DNA from 2 places in the Bacillus sp. MUM 13 genome. Region 2 is predicted to be linked to the other one. Evidence: a T-box and tRNA genes for the amino acid it is inferred to sense, from the RefSeq annotation. Region 2 holds a T-box; the other holds one or more tRNA genes.

Region 1 (6,803 bases), on a different contig from region 2:
AATTGAAAAGCGGAGAAAGCCCGCATAAACCGATAGGATGATGGAGCTTCTGGCGGAAGAGACGGACGTCTCGGACAGAAGAAGCGAAGCAGCCGTACGGTTTGGCTTTCGCAGCTAGACAAAATGATTGCAGATATTTAACTTCTTCTATTATCTGGTTTTGAAAGAACAAAAAAAGTTCTTGCAATTTGCTTAAAAAGATATTATAATAGATAATGTCCTTACAAGTGAATTAATGTCTGGCAATGATGGCGAAGAGGTCACACCCGTTCCCATTCCGAACACGGAAGTTAAGCTCTTCAGCGCCGATGGTAGTTGGGGGTTCTCCCCCTGTGAGAGTAGGACGTTGCCAGGCTAAATCTTCTAAGATGTACATCAGGAGTTTAAGGAAACATTATACTATTCCGCAGTAGCTCAGTGGTAGAGCATTCGGCTGTTAACCGAACGGTCGTAGGTTCGAGTCCTACCTGCGGAGCCATGCTTCCATAGCTCAGCAGGTAGAGCACTTCCATGGTAAGGAAGAGGTCAGCGGTTCGAGCCCGCTTGGGAGCTTCCTAGTACATATTATACATCGGCCCGTTGGTCAAGCGGTTAAGACACCGCCCTTTCACGGCGGTAACACGGGTTCGAATCCCGTACGGGTCACCATTTACATACTGGAGGATTAGCTCAGCTGGGAGAGCATCTGCCTTACAAGCAGAGGGTCGGCGGTTCGATCCCGTCATCCTCCACCATTTTTTTAAAAAACTTAATAGATTTATACCATCTTAAAAATGCCGGTGTAGCTCAATTGGTAGAGCAACTGACTTGTAATCAGTAGGTTGGGGGTTCAAGTCCTCTTGCCGGCACCACTTTATGGAGGGGTAGCGAAGTGGCTAAACGCGGCGGACTGTAAATCCGCTCCTTCGGGTTCGGCAGTTCGAATCTGCCCCCCTCCACCATTTTAATAAAAAACATTGTGGATGAGTTATATTTTCCTTCAAGCTGGGGATTATATGATTACCACCTATTTTTTTGTAAAATATCTTATTGGGCTATAGCCAAGCGGTAAGGCAACGGACTTTGACTCCGTCATGCGTTGGTTCGAATCCAGCTAGCCCAGCCATTTATGAGCCATTAGCTCAGTTGGTAGAGCATCTGACTTTTAATCAGAGGGTCGAAGGTTCGAATCCTTCATGGCTCACTCTTTTGCGGAAGTAGTTCAGTGGTAGAATACAACCTTGCCAAGGTTGGGGTCGCGGGTTCGAATCCCGTCTTCCGCTCCAGAGAACTGCATGCATACATAAAAATATGGGGCCTTAGCTCAGCTGGGAGAGCGCCTGCCTTGCACGCAGGAGGTCAGCGGTTCGATCCCGCTAGGCTCCACCATCTAACTACATACACAATTATTCGTCTTTGATTCTATAATCAAAGGCTTTTTTTATTTCCTTTTCCTATGGCTTTACCAGCCGGTTATATATAGCTTCCATTGGAATGAACCTTGTAAACAGGCGTTGGTTTTTGAGGGGATTATCGGGCTCTGGGTATGAGGTGTATTGCAGGAGAGTTTATACTCGGTTAATGGAGACCCTCTATATAAAATGAAACAGTAACCGGGGGTTACTGTTTTTTAGTTATGCGATAATATTGATTTATGAGCTGATCTAGTTCTGTGCTTGCCTTAACCACTTGGGTGTCAATTCTGGAGGAAGATAAAGCCAAATGAATCATACGCTGTCTGCATTCTTCTATATGGTGTAAAAGCTGTTTTGCAGTCATTTCAGCTGTTCCCCGCTTTCACATTCAATTTTTCTCTATATATCCCTTTTTAGCAGAATTTAAACAGGTTTGTGCTATTTTTGTTAAAATTATTTTATATCCTTTTTTGAAACCTATATATGGCTGAATTCGTAAGTATCTTATAGCCGCATGAGCGGGGGTAAAAAACCAAATGGAAGCAATCATAAAAAAAAGAATTAAACAGGTTCTAAAAGGTGATCAAAATGCATTCAGCGAAATCGTAGAGCTGTATAAAGACCGCGTCTATCAGCTTTGCTACAGAATGCTTGGCAACAGCCATGAAGCGGAAGATATGGCACAAGAGGCATTTTTGAGAGCCTATATCAATATTCGGAGCTTTCATATCCAAATGAAATTTTCGACCTGGCTATACAGGATTGCTACCAATCTGTGCATTGACCGGATTCGCAAAAAAAAGCCGGATTATTTCTTGGATGCGGAAATTGCGGGCACAGAAGGGCTGGATTTATACTCGCAGATTGCTTCAGAAAGCAGCAATCCTGAAGAAGAAATCGAATCTATGGAATTGCAGAATACGATTCAGGAAGAGATTTTAAGGCTTCCGGAGAAATATCGGTCTGCTATTGTTCTGAAGTATATTGAAGAATTATCACTTAAGGAAATCAGCGAGATTCTGGATCTGCCGGTTGGAACTGTAAAAACCAGGATTCACCGGGGCCGTGAAGCTTTGAGAAAACAGCTGGGCCATTTATAAAAAGAAGGTGAAAATGATGAGTTGCCACAATGAGTTCTTAGAATATATGCATGAATATCTTGATGAGGAAATCTCTGATGAAAGAGAGGGGCAGCTAAGGGAGCATTTGCAAACCTGTTCTGTATGCCGGCTGCATTTTCATGAATTAAAAAAGGCGGAAGCTTTGGTTCAGGGGCTGCCAAGCAGGAGGGCTCCGGCTCATTTTACTAATAGGGTTATGGCAAGCCTTCCTAAAGAGAAGAAAAATGCAGGTGCAAGGCGCTGGCTGAAAAATCATCCTTTTATCACAGCGGCCTCCCTCTTTATTCTATTAATGGCGGGATCTGCTATCTCTATTTGGAATCAGGATCCCCATTTTTCGGTATCCAAAAAGCCTAATATAGTAGTGGAGAAAAACACGGTAATCGTTCCTAAAGGGAAAACGGTCAATGGAGACATCGTGGTGCAGAATGGCGATATTCGGATTGAAGGGAAAGTAAAAGGGAATGTGACAGTAATCAATGGCCATGAATACCTGGCTTCGGCAGGAAGCGTTACAGGGGAAATTGAGATGGTCAATAAGATATTCGATTGGCTATGGTTTAAAATGAAAAATGCTGGAAAAGCGGTTTTCCAGGTAGAAGGGCAATAAATAGTATCATTCAGGTCTCCAGGTCAGGTAGGACAGACAGGCTATGCCATAAGGCGGCCCGCCGCGTTTTGTCTTATTCTGACGGGAGGCTTTTTTGAATTATTCCAAAAAGAGGTCTACTTTATTTAGAAGTGCGGAAAGAAAAATGGTATACTGTTTAGGTTATATTAAAAATCTATAGCTATGGAGTATTTACCGACTGGAGGAAGTAACATGTCATTATCCAACTTTTCCTTCTTGGATTATGTAGTGAATTTAATTGATATTCTCCTTGTTTGGTTTGTGATATATAAACTGCTTGTCGTCATTCGGGGAACAAAGGCTGTTCAGCTCTTAAAAGGGATATTCGTCATCGTAATTGTCCGAGCCTTGAGCAGCCTGATCGGCCTGAATACACTAGGGTGGTTAATGGAACAAGTTATGACTTGGGGAGTCCTTGCTATTATCATCATTTTTCAGCCTGAGCTGCGGAGGGCGCTTGAGCAGCTTGGAAGAGGAAAGCTGTTTGTTAGAAGCACCGGCCAGGAAGAAGATGAGCAAGACCGGCTGGTGGAAGCAATCGTTAAGGCAACGGCCTATATGGCAAAACGGAGAATCGGTGCATTGATTTCCATCGAGAAGGAAACTGGACTGAGTGATTACATAGAAACCGGGATCCCGCTTGGATCACAAATTTCTTCGGAACTTTTAATCAACATATTCATTCCCAATACACCGCTTCATGATGGTGCCGTTATCCTGCAGAATAACCAGGTGGCTGCAGCAGCCTGTTACCTGCCTTTATCCGAAAGCCCGTTCATATCAAAGGAGCTTGGGACGAGGCATCGTGCGGCAATGGGCATCAGTGAAGTGACCGATTGTATCACGGTTGTTGTATCAGAAGAAACGGGAGGCGTTTCTTTAACGAAAAATGGCGAACTGTATCGCGAATTAGACCAGAACACCTTCAGGAACATGCTGCAAAAAGAATTGGTCCTGGATAATAAATTGGCTTCCTCAACGTTATGGAACTGGAGGGGGAAGAAAAATGGATAAATTCATGAACAGCAGCTGGTTCACAAAAATTGTGGCGCTCGCTTTAACTGTCTTGTTATTTACTTCTGTTAACTTTACACCTGGAACCGGAAAAAAATCCCTCGGTTTTAACACACCGGGAGAGATTGGTACAGAAACCATTAAAAATGTGCCTGTGGAGGTGTATTACGATCGCGACAACCTTGTCGTGACGGGTGCACCGAAGTCGGTGGATGTTACCTTAAAAGGGGTAAAAAGCTTATTGATCTCGGCGAAAAACCAAAGGGAATTCAAGGTATACATCGATTTGTCGGACCCTGAGATCGCTATGGGCGAAAAAAAGGTGCCATTAAAAATCAGGGATATAAATGAAAAGCTGACAGCATCAGTAAATCCTGAATATACTACGGTGAAAATTCAAGAAAAGGTGACAAAAGAGTTTTCAGTCGATCCGGAGTATAATAGATCCCTTATTGAAGATGGATATACAGCAGATAAGCCAGCTGTCAGTCCGCAAACTGTTAAAATAACCGGCGCAAAAGATATTATTGACCAAATTGCCTATGTGAAAGCCACAATGGCACTTTCGGGCAGGGTGAATGAGACGGTTCACCGCCAGGCTACGGTGCGGGCGCTTGACAGAGATCTGAACAAGCTTAATGTATCTATAGAGCCATCTGTTGTGGATGTTTCCCTGAATGTGAATATCCCTTCTAAAACAGTAAAGCTCGTACCCGTACAAACCGGCACACCAAAAGACACTGTCAGCATTAAAAGCATGACTGTTTTCCCTAAGAATGTTACTTTGTACGGAAAGCAATCGGTTTTAGATTCCATACATGGAGTAAGCGTTCCGGTAGATGTGTCCAACATAGATAACAGTAAAGAGGTGGAATTGCCTATTACTGTTCCAGATGGCGTAAAAAAAATGTCTCTGGGCACAGCGACGGTGAAAATCCAGACAGAGAAGGTAGTGCCAGCTGACAAAAATACAGCTGATACGGAGAAAAAACCGCCAGAAAAGCAAGATGAACAAACAAAAAGTCCAGATACTTCGACGCAGACAAAAGTAATCAAAAATCTCGACATTGTTTCATCTGGACTTGCTGATGATCAGGACTTGACTTTCATATCTCCGAAAGGCGGCAAGATTGATCTGACTTTATCAGGAACCGCCGATGATCTGCAAAAGGTAAAGCCTGATGATATTCAAATCACGGTAGATGCCACAGGTCTTGAAGAAGGAGAGCATGACGCAGCCATTCAGGTTAAGGTTCCTGCGAATATTAAATGGGAGCTGCCGGTTAAAACGGCTAAAGTCTCCATAACAAAAAAAGATAAAGAAACATAATACGTGCAGCGTATCATATAGGATTATTAGAAAGAAGGAGCGATATTCTATGGGTAAATATTTTGGGACAGACGGAGTAAGAGGGGTTGCAAACAGTGAATTAACCCCAGAGCTTGCCTTTAAGCTTGGCAGATTCGGAGGGTATGTTTTAACGAGAGACACAGAACGCCCTAAGGTCTTGATTGGCCGTGATACCAGGATTTCCGGGCATATGCTTGAGGGAGCTCTTGTCGCAGGACTGCTGTCCATCGGTGCAGAGGTAATGCGTCTTGGTGTTATTTCGACGCCAGGTGTCGCCTATTTGACAAAAGCTTTGAGTGCAGAAGCAGGTGTCATGATTTCTGCTTCTCATAATCCCGTGGCTGACAATGGAATCAAATTCTTCGGACCGGATGGTTTTAAGCTTTCAGATGAACAGGAAAACGAGATAGAACGGTTAATGGATATGGAAAAGGATGAACTTCCTCGCCCCGTCGGCGGAGACCTTGGCCATATGAATGATTATTTCGAAGGAGGCCAAAAGTACCTTCAGTATCTTAAGCAGACGGTTGATGAAGATTTCACCGGCATTCATATAGCTTTGGACTGTGCGCATGGCGCGACTTCTTCTCTGGCAACACATTTGTTTGCCGACCTTGATGCAGATATTTCTACAATGGGAGCATCACCAAATGGATTGAATATAAATGAAGGTGTTGGTTCAACTCACCCTGAAGCTTTAGCTGCCTTCTTAAAAGAAAAAGGAGCAAGCGTAGGCCTTGCTTTTGACGGAGACGGAGACCGCATGATTGCCATCGATGAAAATGGAGACATTGTGGATGGCGACCAGATCATGTACATTTGCGCCCGTTACATGAAAGAAAATAATCGCCTGAAACAAGGTACTGTCGTTTCAACAGTCATGAGCAACCTGGGATTCTATAAAGGGCTCGACCAGCATGGAATCCAAAGTGTGCAAACTGCTGTAGGAGACAGATATGTTGTGGAAGAGATGAAAAAAGGCGGCTATAACTTGGGCGGTGAACAGTCCGGGCATATTATTTTTCTTGATTATAATACAACGGGTGATGGCCTCCTGTCCGGCCTGCAGCTGGTGAATATTATGAATCAAACAAAAAAACCTCTGTCAGAATTGGCTGCTGAGATGAAAAAATATCCTCAGACACTTGTAAACATCAGAGTCACAGACAAACATGCTGTAACACAAAATGAAAAGGTCCATCAGGTCATCACAGAGGTAGAAGCTGAAATGAACGGAAACGGAAGAATTCTGGTCCGCCCTTCAGGGACAGAACCTCTAGTGCGTGTTATGG
Region 2 (6,803 bases):
GTAACTTCCATCTGGGGATGTTTTCTCGCATCCGCGCTGATGAAAAATTTTATACTGGCCTTTACGGGCTGCTATACCCTTTTAGCGTTCATCGATTAAAGCTTAGTGCCTGCTGGCCGCTGGTGGGGGTTAAAGCATACATTCTTCTGCTATAACTAATCTGCTGCTTTTCACAGAACTGCCTTTTCATTCTATGATTATATCAAATCTTGTCGATAGATTGGCTAATACATTTCCTGAAAAAGGAAAGGATGAATATTTAAAAAATTGAGAATAAAAGTTTTCTATACTATAATAAAGAAGTAAAGTCGAATAGAGGGGGAGTATGTTGTATGAAAGTGGAAGCGCTGCCAGTAATGGAAGGCCATTTTAATCTGCAAAATTACGATGAAACGTATAAGCAGTTTGATTGGGCTGAAACAGAAAAGGAATTTACATGGTCTGAAACAGGAAAAGTGAATTTGGCTTATGAAGCCGTCGACCGCCACGCAGAATCAGCTAAGAAAAATAACATTGCCCTTTACTACAAAGACGAAAAAAGAGACGAGAAGTATACATTTAAGGAACTGAAAGATTACACAAATAAAGCGGCAAATATTTTGACAGAATATGCTGGTGTAAGTAAGGGCGACCGCGTCTTCATTTTTATGCCGCGTTCTCCTGAGCTGTATTTTGCGCTGTTAGGGACCATTAAAGCGGGAGCGATTGTCGGCCCGCTGTTTGAGGCCTTCATGGAAGGCGCTGTCAAGGACCGGCTGCAGGACAGCGAAGCAAAGGTCCTGATTACGACGCCTGAGCTGCTTCCTCGTGTACCGGTGGGTGAATTGCCGGATTTAAAGCATATTTTCCTTGTGGGGGAAAATATTGCCGAAGAAGAAAATGTTTATGACTTTAATAAAAAGATGAAGGAAGCTGACAAACGTTTTGAAATAAAGTGGGTGGATCGTACAGACGGACTGATTCTGCATTACACCTCCGGCTCCACTGGAAAGCCAAAAGGAGTTTTGCATGTTCATAACGCAATGATCCAGCATTACCAAACTGCCAAATGGGTTCTTGATCTGCAGGATGGGGATGTATACTGGTGCACAGCTGATCCAGGGTGGGTAACAGGAACATCATATGGAATCTTTGGCCCTTGGCTTGCTGGAGCTTCCAACGTGATTGTGGGAGGCCGGTTTAAGCCTGAATCATGGTATAAAACAATCGAGGATTTCGGTGTCACAGTCTGGTATAGTGCACCGACTGCCTTCCGCATGCTGATGGGCGCAGGCGATGAAATCGTCAAGCGGTTCGATCTCAGCTCACTGCGGCATATCCTGAGCGTAGGCGAGCCGCTCAATCCGGAAGTGGTCCGCTGGGGGATGAAGGTATTTAATCTAAGGATTCATGATACATGGTGGATGACTGAAACAGGCGCACAGGTAATCTGCAATTACCCAAGTATTAAAATTAAGCCGGGTTCCATGGGGAAACCGATTCCGGGAGTCAAGGCTGCCATCGTTGATGACCAGGGCAATGAACTGCCGCCGCACCGCATGGGCAATTTGGCCATCAAAAAGGGCTGGCCATCGATGATGCATACCATCTGGAACAATCCGGCTAAGTATGAATCTTATTTTATGCCTGGTGACTGGTATGTTTCGGGGGATTCAGCGTATATGGATGAAGAAGGCTATTTCTGGTTCCAGGGCCGTGTGGATGATGTGATTATGACTTCAGGTGAACGTGTCGGTCCATTTGAAGTGGAAAGCAAGCTGGTGGAGCATCCTGCCATTGCAGAGGCTGGCGTAATTGGAAAGCCTGATCCTGTACGCGGAGAAATCATTAAAGCCTTCATTGCGCTGAGAGACGGATATGCGGCAAGTGATGAGCTAATAGAGGAAATCCGCCAGTTCGTTAAAAATGGACTCGCCGCACATGCTGCACCCCGCGAAATAGAATTCCGGGATAAGCTTCCTAAAACAAGGAGCGGCAAAATCATGAGACGTGTTCTTAAGGCCTGGGAGCTTGATCTCCCTGCAGGAGACCTGTCCACAATGGAAGATTGAACACAGAAAAGCATCCCGGCTGATTTGCCGGGATGCTTTTTCTATTCTTTATTATCGCTGCTTTTTGGTTTCTTTGGTTCCACAGGTTTTGTTTCACCCGGTTTAGGATCTTTTTTTGTTTCTTTTACTTTATTTTCTTCTTTCTTCGAATCATCTTTAGGGGATGTATCTTTTACTTTGTCTTCTTGTTTCTTTGGTTCATCTTTTTGTTTTGTATCTTTTTGCGGGCTCGCATCCCCAATACTGACGGTGTTGGAAGGAGCGGATTCATTTCCGGCAATATCCACCGCAGTTATATAGTACGAACCGCTTCCGCCGCTGTAGGAAAGCGAGCTTCCAGCCTTGATGCTGCCGGTTTTTTGGCCGTATTTATAAATTCTGTAGCCAATCACATCGGATTCCGGATGGCTGCTCCAGACAATGGAGCTGCCGCTTGTGCCGATAGAAGGGGCGGATGGAGTTGAGCCGTTATCCTGCAATGAATCTACAGCAGTCCCTCCATCTCCTTTTGGCATGAGCGAGCCAGGATCTTTTACATATTTGCCTCCCAATTTTTCATAATAATCGGGATTAATGATGGTACCTGTACTGACAAATTCATCTGGCGTAGAAGAAAGGGCCGCATACTGTTTATTGCCAATCTGGACATATCTGGTTTCAATAAGGCTGCTGTCCGATTTGTCCGGCAGGAAATTGGCATTAAATAAATCGGTTGCACCTTCCTTAGAACTTTCACAGACACTTGCAGGAAGCATGCCGCCTTTTCCGCAGACAGGCCGTCTTACAATACCGCCTGGCATTTCAAACCTTTTTTCAGGGTCGATCAGGCTTGGCTTGACTTTATAAGCGGCATTCATTAACTCAGCCCATAAATAGAGATTCCGCTTATTATATTCAAGTCCCTTATAATACCCTTTCAGTGACTTTGGAGTATCATAGCCAATCCATGTGCCGAATGTAACATTGGGATTCGTAGCTACGAACCAGGCATCATGATAATCCTGTCCGGTTCCTGTCTTCCCGGCCCAGTCTGATGAAAAGGCAAGACGGTTATTCACGGATGCAGCCGTGCCTTTATTTACTACATCACGCATCATATCAAGTGTGAGATAAGCAGTCTGCGGTGTGAACACCTTAACAGGTTTTACTTTATGCTTATAAATGACTGTTCCGTCTTTCGTTGTAATTTTGTCAATCATATAGGCATCAACAAAATTGCCAGAGTTGGCAAAAGTAGAATAGGCATTCACGTTTTCCTCAACTGTTACGCCTCTTTGCATGGCACCCAATGCCATGGATGGATTGGTGTAATCATCTTTTGTCAAAGAAGTGAAGCCCATTTTTTCCAGATAGCTGACTGGACGGGTGTTGATGATGTCCATATAAAATTTTGCTGCAGGCACATTATAAGATTGCGCGAGTGCATGGCGGGCCGTTGTTAGACCGCTAAAGCCTCCTCCGTAATTCCCGGGAGCCCAGCTGCCAAAGGACATCGGAACATTGGCAACAGGTGAAGCTGGAGATATTTTCCCTAGTTCAATGTTGGGTCCGTACACAAGCAGCGGCTTCATTGTTGATCCGTTAGGCCGCAGTGCAGCAGTGGCATGATTGGTTTGTTCTCTTTTATAATTTCTTCCGCCGACAAAGCTGAGAATTTTACCTGTTTTATTTTCAATCAGCATAGCTCCTGTTTCTACAGGCTCTGTTACTGTTTTGAGTTTTTTTGTTTCAGGATCTTTGACTTCCTCTTGCTTGTCATATCCGTAATATGGATAATTGTTTTTCACCTTTTGCATAGTGTCGTACATTTTCTTGTTTATCGTCGAGTATATTTTATACCCGTTTTGACGGAGATTCCGGCTTGCCAGTGTAGTGTATTGCTGATTAAGGTCTTTATCTTTCTTTAAATCACTTTCTGTGTAGCCATCTTTTTTTGCGAGTATCACTGAAAGGATATCAATGGATCTCTTTTCAATTTCATAGGTTACCCATGGATACCTCTTCGAAGGGGACGGAACCGGCCCGATGAAATCTTTTACAAGATTATATTTTAGGGCATCTTCATATTGCTTCTGGGTGATATAATTTCCGTCGCGCATCCTTTTCAGAACCGTTTTCATCCTCAGAATCCCCGGATCCAGATTCTCCTTCAGCTTGCCTTGCTGTGTATATGGCGTATAGCCGAATGGATTTTTGGGAAGGCCTGCAATAAAAGCAGCCTGAGGGATGTTCAAATCACTGGCATTCTTGCCGAATAAGCCTTTTGCAGCTGATTGAACACCGGCAATATTATGTCCTGAGGAATTCCTTCCAAAGGTAGAAACATTAAGATACGTTTGAAGGATTTCTTTTTTGCTGAAGAATTTTTCCAGGCGCAGTGCAAGCAGGATTTCCTTTGCTTTACGGTCAAAAGAAACCTCATTCGTTAAAATCTGATTCTTAACAAGCTGCTGTGTCAGCGTGCTTCCGCCAGACTGGACGGAGGAGTTGGTCATTTCCTGGAAAATGGCTCTCATCAGCGCTTTTGGAACGACTCCATGATGTTCATAAAAATACTCATCCTCTGTTGCTACCACAGCATCTGATAAGTATTTGGAAACATGGTCAAGGGTCACTTGTTCGCGTTCGAGGTCTGAATTCAGCTTTCCTAAATATGTATTGTTCGCGAAGTATAATTCAGAGGTCTCTTCATAGTTGTAAATGTCCTTTTTAAGCTCTGCTTTTGGGCGGACAGGCTCATCCTTAACGAGAGCAGCGAAATATCCTGCACCGGCTCCCCCTGCAAAACAAAACCCAAGAACACCGATTATAATCAGTAAGAGCATTAAATTCCAAATGACTTGATAGGTAATTCGTGAATATCTCTTTGTATTTTTGCTTTGGAGGAAACCTGTCAGCTTGCTCCAAAACGAAGGTGATGCATCTTGATTATTTTTCATTATCATACCCCCTGAAATCACATACATTATAGCATAGAACAGGTATAGAAAAGGCTTTCTTTAGATATTTTTCAGAAAACTGCCCGCGTGCAATTGACAAGCTGCCTGTGAATGTGATAAAAATTCATTATCTAAATATTTATTTTTGAAACGCTATGATAGGAATGAGTAGTGAAACAATCCCTGTATTCAGAGAGCCGGTGGCTGGTGGAAACCGGTACATATTGTTTGATGAATTACCTCCTTGAGCATCTGCTGTGAACCATACAGGCTAGCGGCAGGCGGATTGCGGCCGTTATCCGTATTAAGCGGAGGACAGGAGTGTCCTCAAGTTGGGTGGTACCGCGAACTTATTCGTCCCTTCATTTATTTGAAGGGGCGTTTTTATTTGGATTTTTTTGAAATCAAAGGAGGATATAACATGGAATTGCTTAAAGATTTGGAATGGAGAGGCATTATTTATCAGCAAACAGACGAAGAAGGCCTGAAAGCCCTATTGGATAATGAAAAAATAGGCTTATATTGCGGGGTGGATCCAACCGCAGACAGCATGCATATTGGCCACTTGCTTCCTTTCCTGACACTGCGCAGGTTCCAGCAGCACGGACATCGCCCGATTGTCCTTGTGGGAGGCGCGACAGGCCTGATTGGCGACCCGAGCGGCAAAAGCGAGGAACGCAAGCTGCAGACGCTTGAAACGGTCCTTTATAATGCGGACAGCATTAAGGGGCAATTGGAAAAGATTTTTGAATTCGAAGGTGAAAATGGAGCCGTTATGGTGAATAACTATGACTGGATCGGAAAAATAGATATAGTGACATTTTTGCGGGATTACGGGAAATACATCGGCATTAACTACATGCTTGCAAAAGACACGATAGCTTCGCGCCTTGAAACAGGGATCTCTTTTACAGAATTCACTTACACCATTATTCAGGGAATGGATTTCAACCATTTATATGACCATAATGGCTGCAGGCTGCAAATTGGCGGAAGCGATCAGTGGGGCAATATCACAACAGGCCTTGAGCTGATAAGGAAAATGCATGATGAAGGCGCAAAAGCCTTCGGAATGACGATTCCTTTAGTAACAAAAGCGGATGGAACGAAATTCGGAAAAAGCGAGGGAGGATCTGTCTGGCTGGATCCCGAGAAAACGACTCCATATGAATTCTATCAATTCTGGATTAACACAGCAGATGCAGATGTTGTTAAATACCTGAAATTCTTTACCTTCCTTTCTCACGAAGAGATTGAAACCCTTGAACAGGCTGTCGAAACCGAACCGCATTTAAGAAAGGCTCAAAAGACACTTGCAGAGGAAATGACACGCATGATACACGGAGAAGAAGCACTCCAGCAGGCCATTAAAATCTCTGCTGCCCTATTCAGCGGTGAGGTTAAGAATTTAACTGCAGACGAAATCAAACTGGGCTTCAAGGATGTCCCAAGCTATGAAAGAAACAGTAAAGACGAAATCAGCTTAGTGGATTTGCTGGTTGACGCTAAGATCTCTCCATCTAAGCGCCAGTCACGCGAAGATATCCAAAACGGGGCCATTTCCATCAATGGCGAAAAAGTAACAGACCTTCAATATATGGTATCGGAAAGTGATGCAATAGAAGGGCAATTTACATTGATCCGCCGCGGGAAAAAGAAATATACACTTATTAAATAAGGATGTAGAAGAGCATCAAATACTCCATAGAAAAAGCCGGCCTTGTTGTTAAGGGCCGGCTTTTCTTAAAGCTCCCTATAAACAAAGCTGACGAATTTGGTTGTCTAAATTATGGCCAAAGCAAGGATTATGAAT

Evidence for each region. A T-box is a leader RNA that pairs with one kind of tRNA and senses whether it is charged. The one in region 2 lies ahead of tyrS (tyrosine--tRNA ligase), so its partner is inferred to be a tRNA-Tyr.
Region 1: it has a tRNA-Tyr gene. The T-box ahead of tyrS (tyrosine--tRNA ligase) is inferred to sense a tRNA for this amino acid. The anticodon was not compared.

The regions. Positions count from the first base shown of each region.
Region 1 is NZ_MLYQ01000058.1:11,363-18,165, reverse strand. It holds partial or broken gene BIV59_RS23940 (hypothetical protein) at 1-172, opposite strand, end outside; rRNA gene rrf (5S ribosomal RNA) at 239-355, shown strand; tRNA gene BIV59_RS14855 (tRNA-Asn) at 404-478, shown strand; tRNA gene BIV59_RS14850 (tRNA-Thr) at 480-552, shown strand; tRNA gene BIV59_RS14845 (tRNA-Glu) at 574-648, shown strand; tRNA gene BIV59_RS14840 (tRNA-Val) at 659-734, shown strand; tRNA gene BIV59_RS14835 (tRNA-Thr) at 776-851, shown strand; tRNA gene BIV59_RS14830 (tRNA-Tyr) at 858-941, shown strand; tRNA gene BIV59_RS14825 (tRNA-Gln) at 1,031-1,105, shown strand; tRNA gene BIV59_RS14820 (tRNA-Lys) at 1,111-1,183, shown strand; tRNA gene BIV59_RS14815 (tRNA-Gly) at 1,191-1,265, shown strand; tRNA gene BIV59_RS14810 (tRNA-Ala) at 1,293-1,368, shown strand; gene BIV59_RS22875 (aspartyl-phosphate phosphatase Spo0E family protein) at 1,600-1,758, opposite strand; gene sigW (RNA polymerase sigma factor SigW) at 1,931-2,494, shown strand; gene BIV59_RS14800 (anti-sigma factor family protein) at 2,511-3,125, shown strand; gene cdaA (diadenylate cyclase CdaA) at 3,339-4,160, shown strand; gene BIV59_RS14790 (CdaR family protein) at 4,153-5,490, shown strand; gene glmM (phosphoglucosamine mutase) at 5,540-6,803, shown strand, end outside.
Region 2 is NZ_MLYQ01000035.1:7,524-14,326, reverse strand. It holds gene acsA (acetate--CoA ligase) at 333-2,051, shown strand; gene BIV59_RS10635 (transglycosylase domain-containing protein) at 2,093-4,990, opposite strand; T-box leader at 5,137-5,355, shown strand; gene tyrS (tyrosine--tRNA ligase) at 5,412-6,668, shown strand.